One region of the Rothia sp. 88186D007BW genome, then DNA from elsewhere that is predicted to be linked to it. Evidence: predicted binding sites of a transcription regulator. Region 1 holds the regulator's gene; the other holds the start of a gene.
The links. Region 1 encodes HspR, which represses chaperone genes until heat shock. Its sites were predicted from a motif close to AAGTTGAGTCNNNNNGACTCAACTT; they were not measured.

Region 1 (14,472 bases):
CCAAACCGCTGAGAAGAGGGCAACAGCGCGGATGTTGAGGGAGTCGTCCTCGGTGATGCCCAGCAGGCCGGGGGATATGAAGCCAAGGAGCACCAGCAGCAGGGCCATAATGCCGCCAAAGTAGCCCGCAGCCCAGCCGATGCCACTCATCTTGCCGATGGTCTGCCGGGTGGAGATCGTGGGCAAGATAGCGTTGTAGTTCACTACCGCAAACTCGTTGACCAGGTTGCCCAGGGCAAGAAGAACAACACCCCAGATGAGATAGTCGGGGCTGGGTGCCACGAAGAAGCAGAGGGCCATGATGAGAACCAGAAGCAGACTATTGACAGTCAGCCAGAGGCCACGGCGGCCAGTGATATCAGCCCGCTGGCCTGAGAGCGGGGCGAGGGCTGCGATGCAGAAACCTGCGATGGTTAGGCCGGTAGAGAGAACTGCTGAGGTGTGTTCGGTGCTGCCAAAGCTGGAACTGGTGATGTAGACCGCAAAGACGAAGGTGGTCATGATGGCGTTGAAGCTGGCGTTACCTACGTCCCAGAGGGCCCAGGCTAGGAAGGTGGAGCGAGTCGCGGAGGTGGTGGCTCCGGGGCTGCCGGTTGCTGGTGTGGTCATGGCTATATGGTATCGGCTGAGCTTTCTTGATGGGCTAGTGAAACGGTTAATGAGATGCTAAATGCAGGCTGGCCCCGCTCAGCAGTGAGCGGGGCCAGCCGTAAAAGAGGGCTATCGGTCAGCTTAGACTTCAGCCTGTGAACCAGAATCAGAATCGACCTTAGTCTCAAGCTGACGCTGAGCGCGGGTGATACTGACCTTGATGATAGTGCCCACCAGGCCGGTAATCAGGGACCAGATGATGATGTCGCGCCAGCGCTCATCGTCATCGGGGTTATTGGCCGGTGGCTCATTGCCGGTAATTTTAGTCCAGGTTGCACTCAGGATTTTGTTGGACAAGGCAACACCGCCGAGTGAAGCAGCGGTTCCTACAATCTTGATGAGGGGGTTCATGGAGGTTCCCTTTCGGTAGCTGGTAGGGGGCTCTCAGAGAGCTACTGGCACTAACACTATCAGTACTGTGTAAATGTGGGCAGCTAGTGATACCTGCTGTCACAAAAGTTTGTATCTTTTCTTTGGCGGCATGACCTGCTTATACTACAAAGGCGTTCAGAAAGAACGTCCGCCCACGGCGGAAACGACAGGGGAGCGCCCACACCGGGCGCTGAGAGTGCACACGCAGACCCTCGAACCTGATCCGGTTAGTACCGGCGCTAGGGAGTCGAAAAAGCGGCAGGCTATGAGCCTTGCCTGTGCATGCCCCCTTTGCTGTACCACATCAAAGGAAGGCTTTATGTCTAAGAAATCTGCGCTGACCTGGCGCGTCAACGATATCGTTATAGCTTCTGTGCTGGCAGTTGCCTGCGCTGTTATCTTCTGGGCCTGGAACAACGGCGGCTATAATCTGGCCCAAACAGCCCTAGCCCTTGCCCCCGAATACGCCTCACTGGTGGGCGGCACCTGGCTGATTGCCGGCGTCCTCGGTGGTTATATCATCCGCAAACCCGGCGCCGCCCTCTACACCGAGCTGCTGGCAGCAATAATTTCTATGCTTCTTGGCAGTAGCTACTCTGTAGGAATTATTCTCTCTGGCCTGATCCAGGGACTAGGCACCGAACTCATCTTCTTACTCTTTGCCTATCGAATCTGGAACCTGGGAACCGCCCTCCTAGCCGGTGCCTCTGCCGGTGCCTTCATGGGCATCTCTGAACTCTTTATCTACTTTGCAGGTGTCTTTGAAGGCTCTAAGGCCGTGACCTATGCGGTATGCGGAATTATCTCTGGCACCGTGCTCGCTGGCCTGGTCTCCTGGTTACTCACCCACGCCCTGGCCAGCACTGGGGCGCTTGATTCTCTGGCTGCTGGCCGTGCCCGCCGCCGGGCTAGTAACCCTTCCCGCACACAGATTTAGAGCGGAGAACACAGCCATGCACATGCAGCAGGGGGCCCGCTTTGTGGCCCGCGATTTTGGTTGGCATCACCCTGGGCGGGCCACCCCCGCCTTTTCGGGGCTGAACTTTGAGATTGAGCCGGGGCAGAAAGTACTCCTGGTAGGCCCCTCCGGAGCAGGAAAATCAACCCTGCTGCACGCCATGGCAGGCCTGCTCGTTGATGAGGACGGCCAAACCCAGCTCGGTGAACTCACCGTCAACGGGCAGCCCCCCACCCAGGCGCGGGGGGCCTGTGGCCTCATGCAACAGGACCCCGAAAGCTCAGTGGTGCTAGCGCGAGTAGGTGATGACGTAGCTTTTGGGCCTGAGAACCTAGGAGTGCCCCGTGAAGAAATCTGGGGCCGGGTCACCTGGGCCCTGGACGCTGTCGGGTTAGGCTCTTTACCTCTTGACCGCTCCACCTCAGCCCTCTCAGGCGGGCAGAAGCAACGGCTGGGGCTAGCAGGAATCCTAGCCATGCGCCCCGGCGCCCTGCTACTAGATGAACCTACCGCCAACCTTGACCCTGCCGGCGTGCTAGAAGTACGCGACGCCGTACTAGCTGCCACCGCTGCCTCAGGGGCTACTCTGGTGGTTATCGAACACCGGGTCGGTATTTGGGCTGAACACGTAGACCGCGTGCTAGTTCTCAACGCCCAAGGCGGCATCAGCTATGACGGGCCAGCCCAGCAGGTACTTACCCAGGCCCGTGAACAGCTCATTGCCGGTGGGGTATGGGTGCCCGGGTATGTGCCCCACCCTCCCCGGGCAGCGCAGACGGGGGAGGACGTCCGCCCCGGGCAGGTCGCTGGGGGGCACACCCCGCTGCTTGAGGCCCGCGATCTAGCAATCACCCGAGAGCTACCCACCCGCCGCCAACGTAAGCAGCGCGCCCGCGCGCTCGCCGCCGGGCAGGTGCCCACCCTGGATCTGCCCACCGTGGCAAACGGAATTAACCTGACTCTGCACGCCGGGGAACACCTGGCTCTTCTAGGGTCTAACGGGGCAGGGAAAACCACCCTGGCCCTAACCTTAGCCGGGCTCATCTACCCAGCTGCTGGGCAGGTCTACGCCCACCAGGGGCTCACAGCAAGCCTGCCTGCCCGCTACCGCAGCACCGACCCGGCCAGCTGGCCCGCAGCCGAACTAGCCGACCGTATCGGCCTGGTCTTCCAGGAGCCAGAACAACAGTTCCTTGCCCCCACCGTGCGGGCAGAACTAGAATTTGGACCCCGGCACCTAGCCCGTGTACGCAAAGAAAAAATAGATGAGACCCGCCTGGCAGTCCGCACCGATGAACTTCTGACCCGCCTGCGCCTTACTCACCTAGCAGAGGCTAACCCCTTCACCCTCTCAGGAGGGGAGAAAAGACGACTTTCGGTGGCTACAGCTCTGGCTACTGAACCAAGGGTGCTGGTACTCGATGAACCCACCTTCGGCCAGGACGCCACTACCTGGGCCGAACTTGTCACCCTGATGAGGGAACTACTTGACCGGGGTCTTGCGGTCATCTCCGTAACCCACGATAAGGACTACGTAGCTGCCCTCGGCGGCCAGCACCTCACCCTGCAGAAAGCGGAAACCACCCATGGCGCTTGACCTCTTCGCACTCGGGCCCGCCCACCGTAGCCGTGCCGGAAAACTCAACGCCGGCACCAAACTACTGGCCACCTTCCTCCTATCTATAGGGCTGCTCCTCATCAAAGACTGGGGCACAGCCCTAGCCGTCTTCGCCCTGGAACTGGCCCTGTTCAAAGCCTGGGGCATCCAGCCCCTCGCCCTGCTGGCCCGCTTCTGGCCCCTACTGGTAGGCGCCCTGCTCACAGGCTGGTCCACCTCGCTCATCGCCGAAAAAACAGGAGAAACAGTCCTACAGGTAGGATTCATCTGGATCACCACCGACTCCCTGGCCATGGGTATCTCCCTCATGACCCGAGGCCTGGCCCTCATCCTGCCCAGCCTCCTACTGATTACCACCACCGACCCCACCCACCTGGGCGACTCCCTCGCCCAAACAGCCAAACTTCCCGCCCGTTTCGTACTCGCTGCCCTAGCGGCCCTACGCCTACTGGGTCTCATGTTCAGCGAATGGCACACCCTGGGCCAAGCCAGGCGAGCCCGCGGACTAGGCGCCAGCGACTCCCTGCCCCGCCGCGTCCGCACCCTGGCCGGGCAAACCTTTGCCCTGCTGGTCCAAGCCATCCGCCGCGGAACCCGCCTAGCTACCACCATGGAAGCCCGAGGCTTCGGTGCAGGGCCCCGCACCTGGGCCCGCGTGCCTGTCTACCAGCGCGATGACGCGACCTTCCTGCTGTGCTCCCTAGCAATTCTCATGACCGGGTACCTGCTATCGGCAGCTGCCGGGACCCTGACCTGGGTGTGGCAGTAACAATAGGATGTAACGCGTCCATCCCTTTGAGAAAAGACAGGCCATCGCGTTAGAGTAAAAATATATAGCCGGTCACCAAACCCCACGGTTGGAAGAGCCGGCCTTCATGCTTCTCAGTCTCTAGCCCAAACGACGTGAAGCACGCTCGCACCGCGTATGGTGCTCGCATCAGATGCTCCCGCCGATAACCTGCAAGCCAGGTTGCCGCGGGAGCATCAGAGTTAAGGGCTAATCTTAGAAGTATGACTACAACCGTTGTGATGCTAACCCCAGAAAATCCCGCTGGTGAACTGGTTGACGCCACCACCCCCCTCATCAACATTGAAGATCAGGGGCTCACCCGAGGCGACGGCGTCTTCGAAACTATGCTGGCTGCCAACCGCCGCGTCCGCAAATTTGAGGCTCACCTGGCCCGGCTAGCAAGCTCCGCCCGCCTGCTCGATTTGCCCCTACCTGCCGAAGAAGGCCTACGCGCCGCCGTGCAACTAGCTCTCGATGCAGCAGCCCAAGGCCCCCAGACCGTGCTAGGTGAAGAACACACCGTCAAAATCATCATCTCGCGCGGCACCGTTGAAGCCGGCCCCCACACCTGGGTTACTGTGGCCCCGTCCTCACCCACCATTTTGCGCCAGCGCCAGCAAGGGGTGCGGGCCATGCTCCTACCGCGCGGCCACGACCCAGCAGAAGACTCCGCCTACCCCTGGCTCTTAGCCGGTGCCAAGACTCTCTCCTACGCCATCAACATGTCGGTGCTACGCTATGTGCGCAAACACGGCGCAGATGATGCCATCTGGGTCACCGAGGACCGCCGTATTCTTGAGGGGGCAACCTCATCTGTCATCCTCGCCAAAACTGAAGGCCAGAAGAAGGTGCTCTACACCCCCGAACCCTCCCACGGTATTCTGCCTGGCACTACTCAGGGCGCCATTTTTGCTGGTGCCCGCGCAGCCGGGTGGGAACTGGGCTACGGGCCCCTCTACCCCCAAGACCTACTAGAGGCAGATGCTCTCTGGCTGGCCTCCTCCGTGCGGCTTCTTGCCCCCGTCACCCACCTCAACGGCACACCCCTGGCCACTAGCCCGCAGCTCACCGAAGAGCTGCTGGGCTACCTGGCGCGGGGGGTAGATATAGATAACCGGGAAACTTACCTGTAGCCGCAAACCCCTCCGGGCCAGTGCTAGTGCTCTTGGGCGGGAAGATAGCGGACGTCCGCGCCCGCATAGGCGCTGGCGTAGGCTGTGAGTAGCTCGGCTTCTTGTTCCGCCCACATCTCCCAGTAGGGGAGGTAGATTTCCCCATCTCTAGCTAGGGCCCGCTGCCTGCGGCGGGTAGCATCGAGTTCTACGAAAATGCCTACATCGTGGGCCCCGGTGAGAGCCCCTACCCCCTCAGCGATGAGCACGCCACCTGCTGCCTGCCAGGCGGCGGTAAAAGGGTGGGGGCCGGTGGGCTGGGAGGTGCCCCAATCCCAGCCAAACCAGTGGGGGGTTTGGTCTGTGGTGTTGGCGCGTCCGCTCACTACCGTTTGGGCAAGCTGCTGCCAGGCTAGGGCGGCCTGCGCTAACCCGCCCCACCCCTGGTAGAGGTCCTCCAGGTGAAAGACCTGGGCGGGGATGTTTTGCTCTTTGACCCAGGCAGCCAGCTCAGCCGACAGGGTGGTTTTACCTGACCCGCTGCGCCCATCAAGAGCTACTAGCAGTGGCCTCTCACCGTGTAACCGGTGGCGGGCCTGCACTACCACCTCACCTACGGCGGCTAACTCCCTTAGCTCAAGCACTCTATTCTCCTTCACCTCGCTATACCTTCTGCCCTCAGGCTACCGCACTGCTCATTATTCGGCGCTAGCTAGTTATGGTGGGTTTGGGCGTGCTCAATCACTCCGGGGACAGCGTTCTGAATCATCTGGAAGGTTTCATAGAAATCGCTCATATTACCGTACCAGGGGTCGTAGATACCTAGCTGGTCTAGGGGCTTATCTGTTAGAGCCGGGTCGAACTCGCGCATCAGGCGGACCTTGCTCGCTGCCTCATCGTTGGGCGCTAGGCGCTTGAGCTCCCGGTAGTGGTTGGTGTCCATGGCTAGTAGCAGGTCGTAGCGGTCAAAATCAGCGCGGGTAAACTGCTTGGCTTTGTGCGAGCCAGTATTGATGTTGAGTTCGTCCAGCACTTTTTTGGCGCGCCGGTCAATGGGGTTGCCCTTTTCTTCGTTCGAAATGCCGCTAGAAGCTACCTCTACAGTGAGCCCAGCTTGGGTAGCGGCCTGCTTAATGAGGTACTCGCCCATAGGGGAGCGGCAGATATTTCCGGTGCATACAGTCATAATTCGATACATAGTCACCATGTTCGCATGATGCCTTCGGTCAGAGCTGGGTTTAGGGAGAACCTGAATAAAAAGTGAGAAAAAGTTCGCTCTCAGGCGGAAAACTAGGGGCAATCTATGTATAGTCTTACAGGTACACACACTTGATGGTGCTACTCTCAGGCATTGCTTGCCCGGTTCATACAGCAGTGAACTGAAGATGAGTAGCACCAGACACTCAGTTTCTTGAGTTCTTTCGAGATGACGAAAGCCCCACAGGCCACACACCTGTGGGGCTTTTGCGTACCGCCTATAGAAAAATAAATAAAGCTGCATATACACCCGCGAAAGAGGAGAAGACTGCTCATTTTGGGTAAAGTTATTGCGAATACACTGTACATCTGAAGAATTGAGATTCTCCATGACCGACCAGCCCAATACCCCCAACCCCAACCAGCCCACCACCCCTAATGCTCATCAGCCTGCTGCTAGCCAGCCTGCTCCCATGGGCGGTGCTGCTCAGCCTGTTCCCGGTACTCAGGCACCCGATACTTTTGTAGGTGCCCCTGTAGGGCAGCCTCCCGTGAACCCTCAGAAGAAGAACACGGGCCTGCTTATTGGTGGTTTGATTGCTGTTGCTATCGCGATTATTATTATCGCTCTTCTTTTCCTGACCGGTGTCTTTGGCGGGTCAAGCAAGGTTTCTAGCTACGACAAATTCAAGGGTGGCATGCAGGAAGCTACTGCTGGTTCTGCCGCCTCTAAGTGTCTAGATAGCGCTGATACTGTCATAAAGTCAGAGATGGAGGATATTAAGGAAGAAGAAGCTCCTAACTTGAATGTAAACCCTGAAGACATTGGTATTTTCATGTGCTCCTCGGTTGACTTGAGCAACATGATGAGCATGTTGGAAGCTGATGACTCTACACCTTTAGTCATGGGCATCTACGCCGAGGGTAACCCTACAATTGATGAGGAACTATCTGATTTCTCTGAAGCTGACAGTGAGAATGGTTGGGCTGTTTACGGTGAAAACTGGGCGATTGTTGGTATGAACACCGAAGAAAGTGTCAAGGCTAAGCTTCTTGATGAGTTCAACGGTACAGAATCTGTACCGAGTAAATAAGAAGCTCCTATCTTCTGACTAGAGTCGGTGCCCTGCTGCATGCAGGGTGCCGACTTTTTTGTAGGCACTTTCAGGGTTTTAACAGGTGCGGACGCCCGTGCCTGCCTTGGTCTTGTAAAGGCAGGGTAAGTCTGACGTCAGCTCTGATTAACCTAAACTTTAGCTGCGCAAAAAAGTTGAGTCTTTTTAACTCAACTCTGTTGACTTCTCTCTGAAACGTGGCAAACTAGATATCAAGACAAGCGAGTTGAGCCTGCGCGGCTCAACTTGTTTGAAAGATTTACAGATAACCAACCTCTCAGGAGAAAAAATGTCACGTGCAGTAGGTATTGACCTCGGTACCACCAACTCAGTTGTATCAGTGCTCGAAGGTGGCGAGCCCACCGTTATTGCCAACGCGGAAGGCGCCCGCACCACCCCCTCCGTCGTAGCATTCTCAAAGGACGGCGAAGTTCTAGTAGGCGACGTCGCCAAGCGCCAGGCAGTCACCAACGTTGACCGCACCATCGCTTCCGTCAAGCGTCACATGGGCACCAACTGGACTACCGACATCGACGGCAAGAAGTACACCGCCCAGGAAATCTCAGCCCGTACCCTCATGAAGCTCAAGGGCGATGCTGAAGCCTACCTGAACGACAAAGTCACCGACGCTGTTATCACCGTCCCCGCCTACTTCAACGACGCTGAGCGTCAGGCCACCAAAGAAGCTGGCGAAATCGCTGGCCTGAACGTCCTGCGTATCGTCAACGAACCCACCGCAGCAGCCCTGGCCTACGGCCTGGACAAGGGCAACGAAGACGAACTGATTCTGGTCTTCGACCTCGGTGGCGGTACTTTCGACGTCTCCCTTCTTGAAGTTGGTAAGGACGACGACGGCTTCTCCACCATCCAGGTACGCGCAACCTCCGGTGACAACCGCCTCGGTGGTGACGACTGGGACCAGCGCATCGTTGACTTCCTGCTAGAGCAGGTCAAGTCCAAGACCGGCGCTGACCTCTCCAAGGACAAGATTGCCCTGCAGCGTCTGCGCGAAGCAGCGGAGCAGGCTAAGAAGGAACTGTCTTCAGCAACCTCCACCAACATCTCCCTGCAGTACCTCTCCGTTACCCCCGAGGGCCCCATCCACCTGGATGAGAAGCTGACCCGCGCCAAGTTCCAGGACATGACCGCAGACCTGATTGAGCGCACCAAGAAGCCCTTCAACGACGTCATCGCTGAAGCAGGCGTCAAGGTCTCAGACATCGCCCACATCGTTCTGGTCGGTGGCTCCACCCGTATGCCCGCCGTCACCGAGGTCGTCAAGGAACTCTCTGGTGGCCGCGAACCCAACAAGGGCGTCAACCCCGATGAGGTCGTTGCCATGGGTGCAGCCCTGCAGGCAGGCGTTTTGAAGGGTGAGCGCAAGGACGTTCTGCTCATCGACGTCACCCCCCTCTCCCTCGGTATCGAAACCAAGGGCGGTGTGATGACCAAGCTGATCGAGCGCAACACCGCAATCCCCACCAAGCGATCAGAGACCTTCACCACCGCTGAAGACAACCAGCCCTCAGTATCGATTCAGGTTTTCCAGGGTGAACGCGAATTCACCCGCGACAACAAGAACCTGGGCACCTTCGAACTGACCGGTATCGCCCCGGCCCCCCGCGGCGTGCCCCAGATTGAAGTTACCTTCGACATCGACGCTAACGGCATCGTGCACGTCTCAGCTAAGGACAAGGGCACCGGCACCGAGCAGTCCATGACCATCACCGGTGGTACCTCCCTCTCCAAGGAAGACATCGACCGCATGGTTAAGGACGCCGAAGCTCACGCCGAGCAGGACAAGGCCCGCCGCGAGGCCGCCGAGACCCGCAACCAGGCTGAGAACACCGCCTACTCCATCGAGAAGCTCATCAAGGAAAACGGCGAGAAGCTACCCGAGGACGTCAAGACCGAGGTCCAGGCCGACATTGACGCCCTGAAGGCTGCCCTTGAAGGTGAAGATGATGAGGCCGTCAAGACCGCTTTCGAGAAGCTGCAGGCATCTCAGACCAAGCTGGGCGAGGCTCTCTACGCCCAGGCTCAGGCAGATGCAGCAGCCGGTGAAGGCGCTAAGGCTGAAGATGACGACGTCGTTGACGCTGAAGTAATCGATGAAGAAGACGAGAAGAAGAACTAACCATGGCTGAGAACACCAACGAGCCCGCAGACAACCAGCCCGAGGGCACCGACCCTCTGGAGGACGCCTTCGCCGCCCCGGCTGCTGAAGGCCACCCCGAGCCCGAAGGTGTAGCCGCTGACGCTGCGGTAGACGAAGAATCTGCCGCAGCTAAGGCAGGCGATAGCGCAGAGGCAACCGAAAACGCTGACGCGGCTCTAGCCGCCGAACGCCTTGAGGATTTGCGCCGCCTTCAGGCCGAGTTCACCAACTACAAGAACCGCACCGCCAAGGAAAAAGACCAGCTGCGTGACTTCGTCATCGCCGACCTGGTAGCAGCCCTGCTGCCGGTCATCGATGATATTGACGCCGCCCGCAAGCACGGTGACCTTGAAGAAGGCCCCTTCGCTGCGATTGCCAACAAGCTCGAAGAGACCCTAACCAAGCAGGGCCTAGAGCGATTCGGTGAGATTGGCGAACCCTTCAACCCCCAGGTGCATGAGGCTGTATTGCAGCAGCCCACCAGTGAGGTTGAGCCTGACTCAGTCTCCATGGTTCTACGTAACGGCTATAAGGTGAAGGACCGTGTGGTCCGAACCGCCCAGGTAGCTGTTGCGGTAGCAGAATAAGGACGCGGGCGGGCACCCGGCCTGATAGGTCAGGCTGGGTGCCCGCCCAGTTTTACCCCTCTAAAAGACACTAAAAGACATAGGATCTACCTCGGAAGGAGAGGCACATGGCGAGTGAAAACTGGCTCCATCAAGATTTTTATAAGGTACTAGGCGTAGCCGAGGATTCCTCCGAGGCAGATATTAAGAAGGCCTACCGCAAGCTGGCCCGCAAGTACCACCCCGACCAGAACCCCGGTGATGAGGCTGCTGAGAAGAAGTTCAAGGAAGTCTCAGAAGCCTACGACGTGCTCTCAGACCCCAAGCAGAAGGAAGAGTACGACCAGATCCGCAAGTACGGGGCCGCGGGCTTCAGCGGCGCTGGCGGCGGTTTCCCCGGTGGTTTCCCTGGCGGCGGTAACTTCACCTACTCCACCAGTGGCGGTGCTGGCGGCATTAACATTGAAGATTTGCTCGGCGGCATGTTCGGTGGCGGCGCTGGTTTTGGTGGGGGAGCACGCTCTGCAGGTGGCTTCCCCGGCGCTGGCGGCGGTTTCCCCGGTGGTGGTTTCTCACAGCCAGCGCCCCAGGGGAAAGACGCGACCACTAGTGCCCGTATCACCCTCCAACAGGCCTATGAGGGTGCTGAGGTTTCAGTCTTCCGCCCCGGCGGCTCCCAAACCCAGGTGCGCCTACCGCGCGGCGTTAAGGACGGCCAGAAAATCCGTGCCCGCGGCAAGGGGCACCCCGGTGCCGGTGGGGCAGGGGACCTGATTGTCACCGTCCGCGTAGATACCCACCCCTACTTTGAGCGGGAAGGGGATAACCTGCTGGTGCGCGTGCCGGTCACTCTGGAAGAAGCTGTGAAGGGCGGCGTCATCGAGGCCCCCACCCTTGATGGTGGAAGCGTTAAGCTCCGCCTGGCCGCTGGCTCACCGGCAGGCCGTAAACTGCGCGCTAAGGGCCGCGGCTTTGTAACCAAGAAGGGTAGCGGCGATATGCTGGTCATCCCTGAGGTACAGTTGCCCACCAATCTCACTGCCGAAGCTGAAGCCGCCCTCGATGCCTTCATCGCAGCTGCCCCGCAAACTAACCCCCGTGAAGAGATGCTGAGGAAAGCAGGCGGTTAAACATGACATTGGAAGCCGATCGCCCAGTTTTTGTTATCTCTGTGGCCGCTGAGCTAGCCGGTATGCACCCGCAGACCCTGCGCCAGTACGACCGGCTAGGTCTGGTTCAGCCCCAGCGGGCCCCGGGCCGTGCCCGCCGCTATTCTGAGCGGGATGTGCAGCAGCTTCAGGAGATCCAGGAGCTTTCCCAGTCCGGTGTTTCACTAGAGGGTATTAAGCGCATCATGCAGCTTGAGAACCAGGTGGAGGCCCTGCGGACCCGCATTGTTGAGTTGCAGGCTGATAACGAGAATCTGCGCAATCGCCTTCAGGAGGGTTCTCGCGTTTTTGCTGCCGGTACCTCTGGTGGGGCTATGCATCTAGCTCGTGGCAAGCGTCCGGCTGCACGCTCTACCTCCCAGGCCGTGGTGCTCTACCGGCCGCGTTAAGCCTGCCATCTTAAAATATTGTGGCGGCACCCAAGGTTGGGTGCCGCCACAATCTTTAAGTCTACGCTAGTCAAGACCAGTTCTTCTAATTGTCTGGATAATTTAGCTGTCTAGCGTTAATAGACTGTCATTATCTTCTCTCTAGGCCGAATACTCTTGAAGCCACCTTTATAGCCAGTTAGCTTAGTTCTAGGAGCGGTTAATACTTCCGCTACCCCAACCGACTAAAAAGGAGTCGACCATGACCGAGGCCCAGCTCTCCACCAACAAGCCCTTTGACGCTCTTGACACTAAAGCACTCACCGCACCTGCGGCAGAGGGAGCAACTCGCGTCACCCTCACCATGCCCACCGAACGCGCAGGGCGAGACACCACCGGAAACTCCACCCGCTTCCGCAACCTCTTAGCTACCGCTCGCGAAAAGCTAGAAGCAAGAGACGTAGACGCAGAAGCACTGCTAGCACCAGCCCACGAACTCGTCGATGACCGTGACTACTGGCAGCACCAAGGCGACGGCCTAGCCGTCCTACTAGAAAACGGCACCATGACCGCCCTACGCCTGCCCCTGGACCTACCCGAAGCAGTCACCGTAGCAGGGGACTACGACCTCACCTCCCTAGTACCCCTGCTCAGCACCGACACCAGCTTGCACCTGCTAGCACTCTCCCGCAAAGACGTGCGACTCTTCGAAACTGACGGCACCCGCATCGGCCAAATCGACCTCAAGCACATGATCGAAAGCGAAGAGGACATCTACGATGACTACGATGTGCAGCGCACCCAACAGCAGGTACCCAAGGGTGGGGGAGTAGCAACCTTCCACGCCCACACCAACGACTCAGACACCGACCGCATCTACCGCGAACGCTTCTTGCGCAAGGTGGCCAAGGGCATCGAAGACGAGGTTAACGAACCCCTGCGCCACCCCCTGGTACTGGCCGGTATTGAAGAACTCACCAACGAGTTCCGCAGCTTCACCGAATGGGGCCAGGTACTAGAGACCACCATTAGCGACGGCCGCGTGGACGAGATGAGCGAAGCCCAGCTCCTGGAAAAGCTCCAGCCCGTGCTTCAAGAGCAGGCTCAGCACGAAACCCAGAGCCTCAACCAGCAGCTTGAGGACGCCCGCTCTGGCAAGCGCTACATCGGCGCAGGCGAAGTGCTCGAAGCAGCCAAGCAGGGCCAGATTGCAACCCTGCTGGTAGCAGAAGACGAGAAGGCCACCACCGGCGAAGGCCTGAGCGAAGCAGCCCAGGCTATCAACCTGGTACTACGCTCCGGCGGCGAAGTAAAGCCCCTGCCCGAAAGCTCCGAAGAGAACCTGGCAGCCATCACCCGCTGGTAGACCAACAATAAGAGCACGACAAGCGGCTCCTACCTAACTCGCTAGAGGTATAAAGCGCCCCACCGCAGTGCATGAGCCTGTGGTGGGGCGCCTTTTCTCTACTTTTACTACTGAACCCTTTTATCGACGAATAAAGGTCAGGTCATGGGCGCGACGCCCTGCCTCACCGGCCTTGCGCTCGAAACTGGTCACCACGCGTCCTTCCCAGCGCGGAGCCCAGCCACCGACCGGGTCCTCCTCAGTGGTGTTTTCACCGGCGTGGGCATTAGTGAAATCGGGGTGAGCTTCGAGTACCTCGCGCATGACCAGGGCATATTCCTCCCAGTCAGTGGCCAGACGCCAAATGCCACCGGGCTTGAGCACACGCGCTACCTTATCGGCAAAGGCAGGGGAGACCAGGCGACGCTTGTGGTGGCGGGCCTTGTGCCAGGGGTCAGGGAAGAAAACCCAGAGCTCATCAACAGAAGATTCCTCCAGCAGATGATCCAGCAGCTCAGGGGCATTGGCCTGGGCAACACGCACATTCTCAACACCGGCCTGGCCCATCTTCAGCAGCAGGTCAGCGATACCGGGGGTGTAGACCTCAACAGCCAGGAAGTTAGCCTCAGGTACCTGGGCAGCCCGATTGACGATAGCCTCACCCAGGCCGGAGCCAATCTCAACGACCAGGGGCGCGTCAGTGCGTCCGTAAAGGGCCTGCTGGTCAAAGGTCGCACCCTCAGCTACCGAAGTATCCCCAACGTTGCGGGGTAGGTCAAGCACATGGGTGGGGGCGTAGGCGTCCCAGGCTTTTTGGCGGCGGGCGGTCAGGCGGTCGCCGCGGCGGACGAAGGAGTAGGGCTGGCGGTGAAATTTTTCAGGGACCGGGGCGCTCAAATCTTCACCTGCTGCTGCACGTTCGGCTTTGGCTGCTAGATCTTGTTGTTGCTTCTTGGTTTCCATAACTCTCCTTGCGAGGTTGAGACAGATAAACCGGCGCACACGGAAACGCTAAGTGCCGCCGGTAGAGAAAAGAAAGGCGTCCCCAATTAT
Region 2 (14,472 bases), on a different contig from region 1:
CGCGCACCTTGCCGGAATATACGTGCTTCCAACCGGGAATATCTACGGGAGTATGGCTCATGGTTTTCTCCTGGGAGTGTGCAGGTGGGGTTGTGGGGCAATGATAGAAGTGACTGCCCTCCGCAAAGGCGGCGGGCAGTCACAGAAAATTATTTCTGGGCAGGAATCTGGATACGATTCTCAGCAGCAGCAAGGGCAATATCTGAGCGGTACTGAGCACCTTCCCAGCTAATATCGCGCACGCCAGCGTAAGCAGCTTCGCGGGCCTCAATAAGGTTCTGGCCCAGAGCAACAACAGCAAGCACACGGCCACCGGCGGTGACGATGTGCTCACCATCGACGGTGGTACCGGCGTGATCTACATGCACGTTCTCACGCTGGTTAGCAGCGTCAAGACCGGTAATAGCGTCACCCTTACGAGGGGTCTCAGGGTAGTTCTCTGCGGCCATGACCACGTCAACAGCGGTGCGGGGGTCCCAGTCTAAAGTGAGGTCAGCAGGCAATTCGCCCTTGGCAGCAGCCATTAGCACGCCACTGAGGGGGGTGCGCAGGCGGGCCAGCACGGCCTGGGTTTCAGGGTCGCCAAAACGGGCGTTGAATTCAATGACGCGAATACCGCGTGAGGTGGCAGCCAAACCACAGTAAAGCACGCCCACAAAAGGAGTGCCACGGCGGGCCATCTCATCAACGGTGGGCTGGGCTACGCGCTCAATGACTTCTTCAACGAAACCTTCAGGCAGCCAAGGAAGGGGGGTGTAAGCACCCATACCGCCGGTGTTGGGGCCTTCATCGTTATCGAAAATACGCTTGAAGTCCTGGGCAGGTGAAAGGGGCAGGCAGGTTCTGCCATCAGAAATCACAAAGAGGGAAACTTCGGGGCCATCCAGGTACTCTTCGATGACCACAGTGCCGCCAGCGGTAAAACATGATTCAGCGTGAGCCAGGGCAGCATCGAAATCTTCGGTGACAACGACGCCCTTACCGGCAGCCAAGCCGTCATCCTTCACCACATAGGGGGCACCAAAGGTATTCAGGGCCTCTTCTGCCTCTGCACGGTTGGTAGCTACCTTGGCCATTGCGGTAGGCACATCGGCGCTAGCCATGACCTCCTTAGCGAAAGCCTTAGAACCTTCAAGCAGGGCAGCAGCCTTCGAGGGGCCAAAGACGGGGAAGCCCGCTTCACGCAGGGTATCTGAGACACCGGCGACCAGGGGAGCTTCAGGGCCGATGACGACCAAATCAGCAACTAGCTCCTGTGCCAGGGCAAGAGCTGCTTGGGGGTTATTTGCATCGATAGCATGCACGGGGACATCTTGTGCGATGCCCGCGTTACCGGGTGCTGAGTGCACCTCAGTTACTGCTGAATCTTTGAGGAGTGCTCGGATAATTGCGTGTTCACGACCGCCAGGGCCCAATACCAAAACCTTCATTCTTTTAGGCTACCGGCAAGGTCACGATTTGATGAAGTTTTTAAGCGCAGTTTGGGAGCTTTTTGCAGGAGATTTTTTGAGGACGCCAACCGCCCCCTCTCTTTCCCGGGGCCACTAGCTGCCCAGCGGCGTCCGCGCCCGTCCGTACTGAGCCGTCCGTACTGAGCCTTCCGTACTGAGCCTTCCGTACTGAGCCTTCCGTACTGAGCCCACTCGCCTGCCACAGAACATTCACCGCCCTCTCCGCATTTATTCTGGTTTACCCGCAACTAGTTGCGGTACTTTCAGAATAAGTGCGGAAAGAACCGATGGTCATTTCTCTATCCTTCTTACTCCCCCGCGCATCAAACAGTGAATAACGGCCTGCGGCCTATTCATGAGGTCATCCCAGGTAGCCCGAACGACCGTCCACCCCATAAGCTCAAGCGACCGTTGCCGCAGGGTATCCCTACGTAGCTGCTCCTCCGCCGGACGATAGGCACCGTAGTACTTATGTAAACCATCAACCTCTAGCAAGAGTTTCAATGACTCCCAGGCAAAATCTGAACGATACACTCTACCGTCGTGAGTCCTTATTTCTAGTTGCTGACAAGGGCGCTCAAGATTAGACTGCACAATTCTGAACATTGCCAACGATTCAAGAGGGGACTCAGTCAAAGCACTCATCGACTCAGCAATAAGAGGAAAGCTACTCGTTCCATAGCCACTGACGCTTATGAGCTGGGCACGCACATCGTGATAACTCACCTGTGCACGGTGCAGAAAATAGTCTGTGATCGCCAAGGCCTGAACCACAGGCAACGTTCGAGCGCAGTCAAGGACGGTCGTTAGCGGGTCTGTAACTGAAAAACCGGCCACCTCATAAGCTACCTCACACACCTCTGGCCGGGAGCTATGATACCTAACCTGGCTATGGTGCCGATGGTTAGAACGGGGAAGGGACAATTCAACCCTGGTGGGCAATCTAAAGAGAGGGGCGCCCCATACAAGCGCAGCAGATGCGTGACTGAGCACTGCCTGCCGGTGAGATGTTGCCAGCGCTAAGGTCACAGCGATACACCTCTCTTCAGGCATGAACTGCCGACTTTCTGTAGCTGAGATGTAGACGCCCCGCGTAAGTCTAATGAGCTCACCTCTTCGGTGCATAGCGCCAATGAGGTTTTTGCTCAGCCCTTCAAGATTAAGCTGTTGAGATGTTTTGACCTTGGCGGCGAGGCCTTCAATTCTGTCATGCATGGGACAACTCTTGCAGAGCATCCGTAGGCGCTCAAGCACCATTTTTAAATCTGTGGATAGCTTCGGTTATGCCTTGCCAGAGCATGCTTCGGCCCTGTGGAGAAAGTTGCAACAAAAGGTCATAGTTGAAGCCCGCATTTATTCTGGTTTACCCGCAACTAGTTGCGGTGTTTTCAGAATAAGTGCGGGCTTTGCTCAATTCAGTGGTCAGAGCTACCCAGTAGACTGGAGGGCATGCAGACTTTTACCGCGCAGCAGGCAGCAGAGCTGGCCCTCGTCACCCGTGGCGATTTCATTGAATCTCGGCATGTGGGATCGCTGGTGGTGCTAGCACCGGATGGTTCTGTGGCCCTGAGTTTAGGTGCCCCTGAGGCTCTTATCTATGCCCGCTCCGCGCTCAAGCCCTTGCAGGCTATTGCCTCGATGAATGCGGGGGCTGAGTTGCAGGGGGCCCAGATTGCTTTGGCTGCGGGGTCTCATACCGGTTCTTTTGAGCATATGAAGGTTGCCCAGTCGGTGCTGGCTGAGGCTGGGCTGACGGCTGAGGCCCTGCTCTGCCCGCCAGCTTGGCCCGCAGACGAGCCCAGCTACCAAGCCCTGATCACAGCTGGGCACGGTAAGCAGCGCCTGGCCTTTAACTGTTCTGGCAAGCATGCAGCTTTCTTGTGGGCTTGTGTGAAGTCGGGCTGGTCGACAGATAATTACACTGACCCAGAGCACCCTTTACAGGAGCTGGTCTTGCAGACCGTTGAGCAGTTCACCGGTGAGACGCCCCAGCATGTGACAGTGGACGGGTGCGGTGCCCCTGCTGTTGCGACTTCTCTGGTGGGGTTGGCTCGGGCTTATTCTGTTTTGGGGTTAGCGGTTGAGAATATCAAGGCTGATGCTCGTGCCGCCACTGTGGCAACAGCTATGGTTGACTATCCCGAATATGTTCATGCCAGTGGCCGCTCAGATACTGTGCTAGCTGAGACTCTTGACGCTGTAGTCAAGCGGGGGGCTGAGGGTGTGCTGGCTATCGGTTTGCGTTCTGGGGCTTCGGTGGCGGTGAAGATGTTAGATGGTTCTAACCGGGCTGCTTGGCTTGTTGCTGTGCGGGCTTTGCAGGCGGCTGGCTTCGTGGAGGGTGAGGTTGCTGACAGGGCTGTTACTGGGACGACTTTCCCCATCACCGGCGGGGGCCAGCCGGTGGGTTCTATCAAGCCTGGGGCTGCTTTTGAGGGGCTCCTCTAATGGCAATTCGCCGCAAGATCACCGAGGCGGACGGCATGGCCGCCATCGCCCAGGTTCGGCAGGTTTTTGAGACAACAGAAAATCAGGACGCCTGCGCGGCGGCTTTTGCTGCCCTGACGCGGGGTGTGCGGGCGGCGGCCGTCCGCTTTTTGCTGGAAGAGCTGGCCACTTTGGCTCCGGGGAATTCTGTGGAGGTGCGGGTTCCGCCTTTTGGGGTGACTCAGTGTATTGCGGGGCCGCGCCACACCCGCGGTACTCCTCCAAATGTTATTGAAACTGATGCGCTGACTTGGTGCGCTATCACCTTGGGTTATTCCAGTTGGCAGGAGTCTGGCCCCGCTATTTCGGCCTCAGGGTTGCGGGCAGATGTGAGTAGCTATCTGCCGTTGCTTTAGTCTATTACTGGTATCTGGATCTTTATTCTGTGCCCGGTGTGTGCAGGGGCTTGATAAGGTTGGTCTTTATGAGCATTTTGTCGCGATTTCGCCGCCCTATTGGGCCTGCTGCCCCACTCACTGAGCAAGAGAAACAGGCTGCGCCCGGCCAGCACTTTGTGCCGGCGTCCGCGCCTGAGCGTGCTCATCTGACGGTGCGCCGTGCCCCCTCTCTGCCAGCTTTCGCTATCACTGGCCTGCTGATCGGCCTTATTGTAGCTTTTGTGGTGACGATTCTCGGCCCTGAGAACCCCAGCTACACTTTCGGCGCGGTCTACGGTGTGATGGCGGTAATTTTTGGTGCCCTGTGCGCTGGTGCCGCTACTGTGGTGGCGCTTCTGCTCGATAAGCGCTCAACTAGGCGCACCACCACCTACCAGGCTGTCAGTAGCCAGGAATAAAATACCAGGCCACGAACTGGGTGGTGGGCTCTACTTATCAGTAGCGCATCGGGCAGGTACACTTAATTACTGTTCACTTGCTCAGGTGCGCCATTCTGCGCTGTAGAGCGAGATAGCCACCCTCACATACAACAAGAGACGGAAAACCACCTTGGCTCGTCCTGACGGAAAACTATCCTTCGACCTTGACCCTGTTGACCACGGACCTAAAGACGAATGCGGCGTCTTTGGTGTTTGGGCCCCGGGCGAAGATATCGCTAAGCTCACCTACTACGGCCTCTACGCCCTGCAACACCGTGGCCAGGAGTCGGCCGGTATCGCTACCAGCGACGGCAAGCACCTGAACGTATATAAAGATACTGGTCTGGTCTCCCAGGTTTTTACGGAGGCTATCCTCAAAACATTGACCGGTCATATGGCTGTAGGTCACTGCCGCTATTCCACCACCGGCGGTAACATCTGGCAGAATGCGCAGCCTACACTGGGCGATACCCCTCATGGCACCTTGGCTCTAGCCCACAACGGCAACCTGGTTAACTCTGCTGATCTCTATGACCGTCTGCTGGCTAAGAACGGGGGCAAGCGCCCTGAACGCGGCGAACTAGCCCAGGGCAATACCACTGATACCGCCTTGGTGACGGCCCTGCTCAAGGACCACGATTTTGACAGCCTTGAAGAGGCGATGCTCGATTTGCTCCCCACTCTTTCCGGTGCTTTCTGCCTGGTCTTCATGGACGAGAACACCCTCTATGCCGCACGTGACCCCCAGGGTGTGCGCCCGCTGGTCTTAGGCCGCTTGGAGCGCGGTTGGGTTATCGCCTCAGAAACTGCTGCTCTTGATATTGTGGGCGCATCTTTCGTCCGCGAAGTGGAGCCTGGCGAGTTCGTCACTATTGATCAGGACGGTCTGCGGTCCCAGCGCTTCGCCGAGGCTAAGCCGGCAGGGTGCGTCTTTGAGTACGTCTACTTAGCCCGCCCTGATACCACTATCACCGGTCGTAGCGTCTACGATTCCCGTGTGGAGATGGGCCGCCAGCTCGCGCGCGAGCACAAAGTTGACGCTGATTTGGTGATACCTACCCCTGAGTCGGGCACCCCGGCTGCTATCGGCTACGCAGAAGAATCGGGCATTCCTTTCGGTAATGGCCTGGTCAAGAACGCCTATGTGGGCCGTACCTTTATCCAGCCCTCACAGACTATCCGCCAGCTGGGTATCCGTTTGAAGCTCAACCCTCTGCGTTCTGTGGTGGAGGGCAAGCGCCTGGTGGTTATTGATGATTCCATCGTGCGCGGTAACACCCAGCGCGCCCTGGTGCGTATGCTCCGCGAGGCCGGGGCCAAAGAAGTGCACGTGCGGATTTCTTCCCCGCCGGTTAAGTGGCCTTGCTTCTACGGCATTGACTTTGCTTCCCGCTCTGAGCTGATTGCTAACGGGCTGACTATTGAAGAGATTGGTAAGTCTTTGGGCGCTGACTCTCTGGGCTTCATCTCTGAAGATGGCATGATTGCCGCAACCGAACAGTCCCGCGAGCGCCTGTGTACGGCTTGTTTTACTGGTGAGTACCCTATTGAGCTACCGAGCGAAGATCGCCGGGGTAAGTCTATTCTTGATGATGCTCAGGGTGGGCCGCTTTCTGGTACTGCCGCTGAGGTGACGGTGGAGCGTCCTGTTGCGCAGAAGCCTTCTACTGCTCAGGCGGTGTCGATTGATACTCGCCCTGGCACTAAGTCCCTTGAGCAGAAGTTTGGTGATGTCGCAGAGGTGTCCCCTCGTGCCGGCTCGTGTGAGCCTGGCCCTGATTCAGAGCTTGAAGATTTAGTTCTTCCCCAAGATACGATTCCTGCCGATTCGACCGGCACTGACCGAGAGGCCCGCTAAATGAGCGAGAACCAGAATGCAGTTACCTACGCTTCGGCTGGCGTAGATGTTGAGGCGGGCGACCGCGCTGTTGAGTTGATGAAGGACGCCGTTAAGGCAACTCACGGGGCCGGTGTGGTTGGCGGTGTGGGTGGCTTTGCTGGCCTCTTTGACCTGTCTGTGCTTAAGGACTACCGCAAGCCTTACTTGGCGACTTCTACCGATGGTGTGGGCACTAAAGTGGCTATCGCCCAGAAGCTGGATATTCACCACACCATTGGCCATGACCTGGTGGGTATGGTGGTGGATGACATCGTTGTTACCGGTGCCCGCCCGCTCTTTATGACTGACTACATTGCTACCGGCAAGGTAGTACCTGAGCGCATTGCTGATATTGTGCGCGGTGTAGCTGAGGGTTGTTCTTTGGCTGGTACCGCCCTGGTTGGTGGTGAGACTGCTGAGCACCCTGGCCTGCTGGCTGAGGATGAGTACGATGTGGCTGGTGCTGCTACCGGTATTGTTGAGGCTGATGAGCTGTTGGGCCCTGACCGTGTGCGTGAGGGCGATGTGCTGATTGCTATGGCTTCAAGCGGTATTCACTCTAACGGCTATTCTCTGGTGCGTAAGGTGCTTTCGGTTGCTGGCTGGGAGTATGAGCGTGAGGTGGCTGAGCTGGGCCGTACCTTGGGTGAGGAGCTTCTTGAGCCTACCCGCATTTACACCGCTGATTGTCTGGACCTCATTGAGGCTTTCCCGGTCAACGGTGAGGACGGGCAGACCGGTTCTGGTGTGCGCGGCTTCTCGCATGTGACCGGTGGCGGTCTGGCTGCTAACCTGGCCCGTGTGCTGCCTGTAGGTACTGTGGGCGTGGTGGAGCGTTCTACCTGGGAGATTCCCGCTATCTTCAAGCTGATTGGTGAGCTGGGCTCTGTGCCCCAGGCTGACCTGGAACGAACCCTAAACCTGGGTGTGGGCATGATTGCTGTTGTTGACCCGTCTGTTGCTGATGCGGCTGTTGAGCGTCTGAATAAGCGTGGTTTGCCTTCTTGGGTACTGGGTACTGTGCAGAAGGACGACGGTGCCTACCAGGGTAACTCTGATTATGTGCAGGGTGCTAAGGGCGTGGACGGCGGCGCGGCAGTGCTGCTGGGGTCCTATAAGTAACGTAGTAGTTCAGTAGAAGGATTGCTCAGCGTTTCTGTTTTATTTTAATAAATTATAAGTGGCGGTTTCCGTACGGAAGCCGCCACTTGTTATGCTCTGGATTTCTTCGATAAAGACGCGATCTCCTTCTCTATCTCTTCACGTATTGTTGGCAGCTCCTACCCACATCGAAAAGCCCGCCACCGGTGGTTACCGGTGGCGGGCTGTGTTGATGGTAGGGGAAGAACCCGCGTGGTGGTACGCGGGTTACTTCTCCTGATAATCGTCGGCGTACTTGTCTGCGTACTCTGCGTAGTCGTCTTCGTCATCGTACTGATAACCAGACGTCTTGGGCTTTGAGCTGGTGCTCTTGCTCAGTTCGCGTTCGAGTGCAGTGTAGTCGGTGTCGGGGCTGAAGTACTTCATCTCCCGAGCCTGCCGAGTTGCTTTAGCCTTCTGACGGCCGCGCCCCATGGCGAGACCCCCTCTTTATCGCTCATATCTGGACACCCGCGTATACGCAAGGGTGTGCCAGAAAAACTTTCAGTCTTTTCTGTATTTAAGGGTACATGTTTTTGAGCGTCTTTGCTTGCCTGTTCGCCACATGAGATGTAAGAAACTCAGTTTGAGTCTTTGAGTTTACGCGTAAGAGTGTAGAGGGCGTCTGTGACGTCGGACCGCCAGAGGTAGGTGGCGCGGGCGTCCGCGCGGCCTGGGCCTTGGTTGATGACGGCGATGGGCTTACCTGCTCGGGCGAAGTCCAGGGCTATTTTGTAGGAGCTCATGACGGCAAGTGACGAACCGAGTACCAGTAGAGATGAGGCTTTCTCCCCTAGTTCTTTGACGGCCTGTTTACGAGTATGAGGGACGGGCTCGCCGAAGTAGACGACGGCGGGTTTGAGTTTGGTGGACCCGCAGGTAAGGCATCCGACCATCTGAAAGTCGCTGATGAAGCGGGTATCAATTTCTGCGTCCCCATCGGGGTTGACCTGCAAGGTGCTGCTGGTGAGGCGCTGCAGGTAGCCGGGGTTAGCGGCGTCGATTCGGGAGTCGAGGGAGGTGCGCCCTTCGTTGGCTCCGCAGTCAAGGCATTGGATGCGGGAGAGGTCCCCGTGTAGGGTGATAACTTTTTGGGAGCCTGCTGCGGTGTGGAGCCCATCAACATTTTGGGTGATCAGGCCGGTGAGTTTTCCTTGGTTTTCAAGCTCTGCTAGTAGGTAGTGGGCAGTGTTGGGACGGGCCCGGTTCATGTGCCGCCAGCCGACGAAGGAGCGGGCCCAGTAGCGTTGCCTGGCTACCTCATCGAAACGGAATTCTTGGTAGGTCATGGGCCTGTGGTTGCGCAGGGAGCCGGCTGGGCCACGGTAGTCGGGTATGCCTGATCCGGTGGATATGCCGGCCCCGGTCAGTACCAGCACCTGCCCCTTGTCGATGAGGTGGCTGATGCCGTCCGCCGCTAGCTGGGGGTCGGTGGGCTGGGTTGTTTCGGTGACGACTCTGTCGATGGAGCGGAGGGCTGCGGCGTGGGTGGCTGCAATGTCTTTTTGGGCGGTAATGGACGCGGACGCCCCGGCAAAGCGCGTATCGAGCTTCCCGGGCACGGGGTGGGGCTGTGTTTGGTTCACTCTCCTAGTCTAAAAGAGAAAGACCCTATAGTTTTTCTCTTTACCCCGAGACAATCTGGAGGGTCAAGAGAAAAACTATAGGGTCAGTTCTGCTAGGTGGTTACTCGGCGGTGACGACCAGGCCGTCGACGGCAACATCAGGGTTGACGTCTACGCGCACGGTGTCGCCGTCTTTGATGGCACCGGCCAGGATTCCCTTGGCTAGGCGGTCACCAATTTCGCGTTGAACCAGGCGGCGTAGCGGGCGGGCACCGTAGGCCGGGTCGTAGCCTGCCAGGCCCAGCCACTCGGTGGCGGCGTCCGTCACGTCTAGGGTCAGGCGGCGGTCTTCCAGGCGGCGGGCCATGGAGTCGATCTGTAGGGCCACGATGGAGGCCAGGTCCTCGGCTGAGAGGGGCTCGAACATGATGACCTCATCCAGGCGGTTGAGGAATTCGGGCTTGAAGCTGGCGTTGACGGTGTTCATCACAGCGGTCTTGCGGGCTTCTTCATCGAGGTTCTGGTCAATCAGGAATTGGGATCCCAGGTTGGAGGTCAGAATCAGAATGACGTTGCGGAAGTCCACGGTGCGACCTTGACCGTCGGTGAGGCGACCGTCATCGAGTACCTGCAGGAGGATGTCGAAGACCTCAGGGTGGGCTTTTTCTACCTCGTCGAGCAGAACCACAGAGTAGGGGCGGCGGCGGACAGCTTCGGTGAGCTGGCCGCCTTCCTCGTAGCCGACGTAGCCGGGAGGGGCACCGACCAGGCGGGCCACGGCGTGCTTTTCGGAGTACTCGCTCATGTCAATACGCACCAGGGCGCGCTCGTCATCGAACTGGAACTCTGCCAGGGCTTTAGCTAGCTCGGTTTTACCCACACCGGTGGGGCCTAGGAAGAGGAAGGAGCCGATGGGGCGGTCGGGGTCGGAGATACCGGCACGGGAGCGGCGCACAGCATCAGCAACGGCGGTGACAGCCTGACGCTGGCCGATGAGGCGCTTGCCCAGTTCGTCTTCCATGTGCAGGAGTTTTTCTGATTCACCTTGGAGCATACGCCCGGCGGGGATGCCGGTCCAGGATGAGATGACCTCTGCGATGTCATCGGCGGTGACTTCTTCAGAGACCATGGACTCTTCGGTGGCGGTGCTCTCAGCTTGCTGGGCTGCTGCTAGTTCTGCTTCTAGGGCGGGAATTTCGCCGTAGAGCATACGGGAGGCTTCGGCCAGGTTGCCTTCACGCTGGGCTACTTCGGCTTTGGAGCGTAGCTCATCGATCTGGGTTTTGAGGTCACCGACCCGGTTGAGCCCGGCTTTTTCGGCTTCCCAGCGGGCGTTGAGGGCGTCCAGTTCTTCCTTCTTGTCGGCCATATCTGCCCGGAGGGCTTCTAGGCGTTCGATGGAGGCGGGGTCGGTCTCGTTGGCCAGGGCCAGTTCTTCCATGGTGAGGCGGTCAACGGCACGGCGCAGGGCATCGATTTCTTCGGGTGCTGAGTCGATTTCCATGCGCAGGCGGCTGGCTGCTTCGTCGATGAGGTCGATGGCCTTATCGGGGAGCTGGCGGGAGGGGATGTAGCGGTTAGAGAGGTTGGCTGCGGCGACCAGGGCGGAGTCTGCGATGGCGACCTTGTGGTGGGCTTCGTAGCGTTCTTTGAGACCGCGCAGAATACCGATGGTGTCTTCGACGCTGGGTTCACCCACGTAGACCTGTTGGAAGCGGCGTTCTAGGGCGGCGTCCTTTTCGATGTTTTCGCGGTATTCATCTAGGGTGGTTGCACCGATCAGGCGTAGTTCGCCGCGGGCTAGCATGGGTTTGAGCATGTTGCCGGCGTCCATTGACCCTTCGGAGGCTCCTGCACCAACGACGGTGTGAATTTCGTCGATGAAGGTGACGATTTGCCCTTCGGACTTCTTGATGTCTTCGAGGACGGCTTTGAGGCGTTCTTCGAATTCGCCGCGGTATTTGGCACCGGCGACCATGGCACCAAGGTCTAGGGAGATGAGGGTTTTGCCGCGGAGGGATTCGGGGACGTCCCCTGAGACCATGCGCTGGGCTAGGCCTTCGACGACGGCGGTTTTACCGACGCCGGGTTCACCGATGAGTACGGGGTTGTTTTTGGTGCGGCGGGAGAGCACCTGGATGACGCGGCGGATTTCGCTATCGCGCCCGATGACGGGGTCTAGTTTGCCTTCGCGGGCGACGGCGGTTAGGTCGGTGCCGTATTGTTCTAGGGCACCGAAGGTGCCTTCGGGGTCGGGGGTGTTCACGGTGCGGTCTCCTCTCACCATCGGAATGGTTTCTTCAATGGTTTTTTCGGTGGCTCCGGCCTGGTGCAGGGCGCGGGCGGTGGCGTCGTCACCGGCTGCAAGTGCTAGGAGCAGAATTTCGGTTGAGATGTAGGTGTCGCCCAGTTGGGTTGCTTTGGTTTGGGCTGTTTGGATGGCGGTTAGGACGGCGCGGCTGGGCTGGGCTTGGGCGGTTGAAGTGCCTTCTACCTTGGGGAGCTTTGAGATTTCGGTGGACGCCGCCAGTGAGATGGCGTCCACGTCTAGGCCTGCGGTTTTAAGGACGGCTACTGCCACTCCCCCGCGTTGGTCCATGAGGGCTTTGAGGAGGTGGGGTGTGTCGAGGGTGGGGTTGCCTGCTGTTTGGGCGTTCATGGTGGCTGCCGAGAGCGCTTCTTGGCTCTTGGTGGTGAATTGTGCCTTCATTCTTCTCTTTCTGTGCGTAGGTTATTCGTTCAAAGTTGAGTGTGATTCACTCAAGCCTTAACTTGAGTCTACTACACTCAACCTACATGTACTAGAGATTCAGACAAGCTTTAATGTGAAAGTCACCCACAGGCCCTAGCCACTACAGACGGGCAGGTAGGCTGATACCTATGAGCAGACTTGAAGCTATTTTCTTTGACCACGACGGAACCCTAGTAGATACCGAGCCCCTATGGGCTGAGGCTAAAACCGCACTGACCGCCGAATTTGGGGCCAGTTGGACCGAACACGATACGCTCATGACCCTGGGCAAACCTGCTGCACTGACTTTTTCTCGCATGCAGGAGCTTGGTGCAGATGCTTCTGCTGATGAACTCTATGACCGGCTAAAAGCTAAGATGTCAGTTCTTCTTAAGGACGCCCGCCTTGAGCTTATACCGGGCATTGAGGCGCTCCTGGCTCAGGTAGCTGAGGCGGGCGTCCCCGCCGGAATTGTTACCAATGCTACGACCGAGGTTGCAACTCATACTGCCAAGCTAGCACCGCAGGGTCTTTTTAAGACTTTTGTGACCGATGAGCAGGTCACTCATGCTAAACCTGACCCCGAGCCTTATCTACTGGCAGCCCGCAATTTGGGGGTTGACCCGGCCTACTGTGTTGCGGTGGAAGATTCTATTTCTGGTACGCAAAGCGCCATGTCAGCGGGCATGAAGGTGGTCGTAGTGCCCGGCATTATCCAGGTGCCCGAGCACCTGGGCCACGCCCGTTACGACCATACAGAACTTACTCTCGACAAAATCCGGGCACTCATCGAGAGGTAGACGATAGAGCTACTGCATGGCAAAGGCGGGCCTATCACGTAATAGGCCCGCCTTTAGCGCAGCTTGGGTGCATTTATGCTTATTTGAGGTTTCCCGTGCCATCTTCCAGGTGCCCGCGCAGGAACCATTGGAAGAGTTCCAGTTCAGCGGTCTGACCAATAAGCAAATCTTCTGTGATGGGATCGCTATCGCCCACCTTGGCAATGGCGGCGCGGTGGTCTTCAACCACCACGTTGTAGACCTCGTTCAGGGCACGAATATGAGTTAGAGCATCTGCGCGGTCAACATCGTATTCAGCCCAGGTGCGCTTTTCGACCAAATCGCCCGAGAGACCGTTAGGAGTTACCCCCATGGTGGCCATGCGCTCGGCAATGGCATCAACGAATCCGCGCACCAGGTTGACTTGGGGGTCCAGCATCTCGTGAACAGCGATGAAATTGGGGCCTACGACATTCCAGTGAGCATGCTTGAGTACCAGGTGCAGGTCGTTCAGAGCATGCAGGCGAAGCTGCAGAATATCGGCTACATGATGGCCTGACTCTTCGGTGAGGCCGGGGACGGTAAATGATGCGTACTTGCTCATAGCAGGTTTTCCTATCCTTAGATTGCCGGGCTAGGCAGGCGAGCCCGGGGGAGACTGTCTATATCTAACACTATGCATCTAGCCACACCTTTTCAAGGCTTATCCTGAATAAATCATAATAATCCGTATCTGGCTAAAGAACGTAATAAGTGTTCCCCTGTGCAGAAGCATAATTACCGTTCCTGCACATTCATTCCTGCACCTCATTGCTCAGCCTAGAAGCCAATTAATCTTGTTTGCACCACAATTAACCGCCCTTTACAATATTTAAAGCAGAGAAAAGGTGAAACGCCATGTCAGAAGCCGCCCCCCGCACTCCCTCCCAGCAGCCAAGTAGCGCACAGGTTCGCCGCTGGCGCCGCTATCTTGCCGAAGAAATCTCCGAAGCACGCATCTACGCAGCTCTAGCGGATCGAGCTGAGGGCAAAGAAGCAGAAATTCTGAGAGAAGTTGCTCAGGCTGAGCTCCGCCACCAGGAGCACTGGCGCACACTGCTAGGTGAGTATGCCCACCCTGAGCCTCGTCCGTCTGTCTCTGCTCGTTTCCTCGAACTTCTTGCCAAAAATTTTGGGTCTGTTTTCGTCCTTGCCCTGGCTCAGCGATCTGAGGGGCGTTCCTCCTATGCAGAAGATTCAGACGCCACTGAAGCCATGGCTGCTGATGAGGCAATCCACGAAGAGATTGTGCGTGCACTCTCCGCCTCAGGGCGCGAGAAACTCTCTGGTAATTTCCGTGCAGCAGTTTTTGGTGCCAATGACGGTTTGGTCTCGAACGCGGCCCTTATTATGGGCGTGGGCGCCACCGGTGTGAGCAGCTCTATGGTGCTCCTTTCGGGTGTGGCGGGCCTACTTGCTGGTGCTCTTTCTATGGCGGCCGGTGAGTTTGTTTCTGTGCGCTCCCAGCGTGAACTTCTGGATGCCTCCCAGCCGACCCAGGTCACTCTTGATGTGGCTCATCAGCTCGATATTAACCAGAATGAGCTTGAGCTGATTTATAAGGCCCGTGGCATGAGTGAAGAG

Region 2: clpB (ATP-dependent chaperone ClpB) is a predicted target of HspR. The motif match lies at 12,109-12,133, and genes of this name have one in related genera.

Annotation. Positions count from the first base shown of each region.
Region 1 covers NZ_JBPPTR010000004.1:13,609-28,080, forward strand. The annotation lists gene ACEE09_RS02990 (MFS transporter) at 1-609, opposite strand, end outside; gene ACEE09_RS02995 (DUF4235 domain-containing protein) at 733-1,002, opposite strand; TPP riboswitch at 1,182-1,286, shown strand; gene ACEE09_RS03000 (ECF transporter S component) at 1,343-1,960, shown strand; gene ACEE09_RS03005 (ABC transporter ATP-binding protein) at 1,977-3,578, shown strand; gene ACEE09_RS03010 (energy-coupling factor transporter transmembrane component T family protein) at 3,568-4,368, shown strand; gene ACEE09_RS03015 (aminotransferase class IV) at 4,611-5,522, shown strand; gene ACEE09_RS03020 (hypothetical protein) at 5,546-6,160, opposite strand; gene ACEE09_RS03025 (low molecular weight protein-tyrosine-phosphatase) at 6,214-6,687, opposite strand; gene ACEE09_RS03030 (hypothetical protein) at 7,088-7,792, shown strand; gene dnaK (molecular chaperone DnaK) at 8,103-9,950, shown strand; gene ACEE09_RS03040 (nucleotide exchange factor GrpE) at 9,953-10,558, shown strand; gene ACEE09_RS03045 (DnaJ C-terminal domain-containing protein) at 10,666-11,667, shown strand; gene ACEE09_RS03050 (heat shock protein transcriptional repressor HspR) at 11,670-12,095, shown strand; gene ACEE09_RS03055 (baeRF3 domain-containing protein) at 12,337-13,440, shown strand; gene trmB (tRNA (guanosine(46)-N7)-methyltransferase TrmB) at 13,561-14,382, opposite strand.
Region 2 covers NZ_JBPPTR010000001.1:242,852-257,323, forward strand. The annotation lists gene ACEE09_RS01180 (phosphoribosylaminoimidazolesuccinocarboxamide synthase) at 1-61, opposite strand, end outside; gene purD (phosphoribosylamine--glycine ligase) at 150-1,430, opposite strand; gene ACEE09_RS01190 (DUF559 domain-containing protein) at 1,743-2,708, opposite strand; gene ACEE09_RS01195 (asparaginase) at 2,901-3,899, shown strand; gene ACEE09_RS01200 (sterol carrier family protein) at 3,899-4,294, shown strand; gene ACEE09_RS01205 (hypothetical protein) at 4,363-4,734, shown strand; gene purF (amidophosphoribosyltransferase) at 4,886-6,613, shown strand; gene purM (phosphoribosylformylglycinamidine cyclo-ligase) at 6,614-7,756, shown strand; gene ACEE09_RS01220 (DUF3073 domain-containing protein) at 8,003-8,209, opposite strand; gene ACEE09_RS01225 (Sir2 family NAD-dependent protein deacetylase) at 8,356-9,291, opposite strand; gene clpB (ATP-dependent chaperone ClpB) at 9,461-12,049, opposite strand; gene ACEE09_RS01235 (HAD family hydrolase) at 12,220-12,870, shown strand; gene ACEE09_RS01240 (Dps family protein) at 12,950-13,453, opposite strand; gene ACEE09_RS01245 (VIT1/CCC1 transporter family protein) at 13,747-14,472, shown strand, end outside.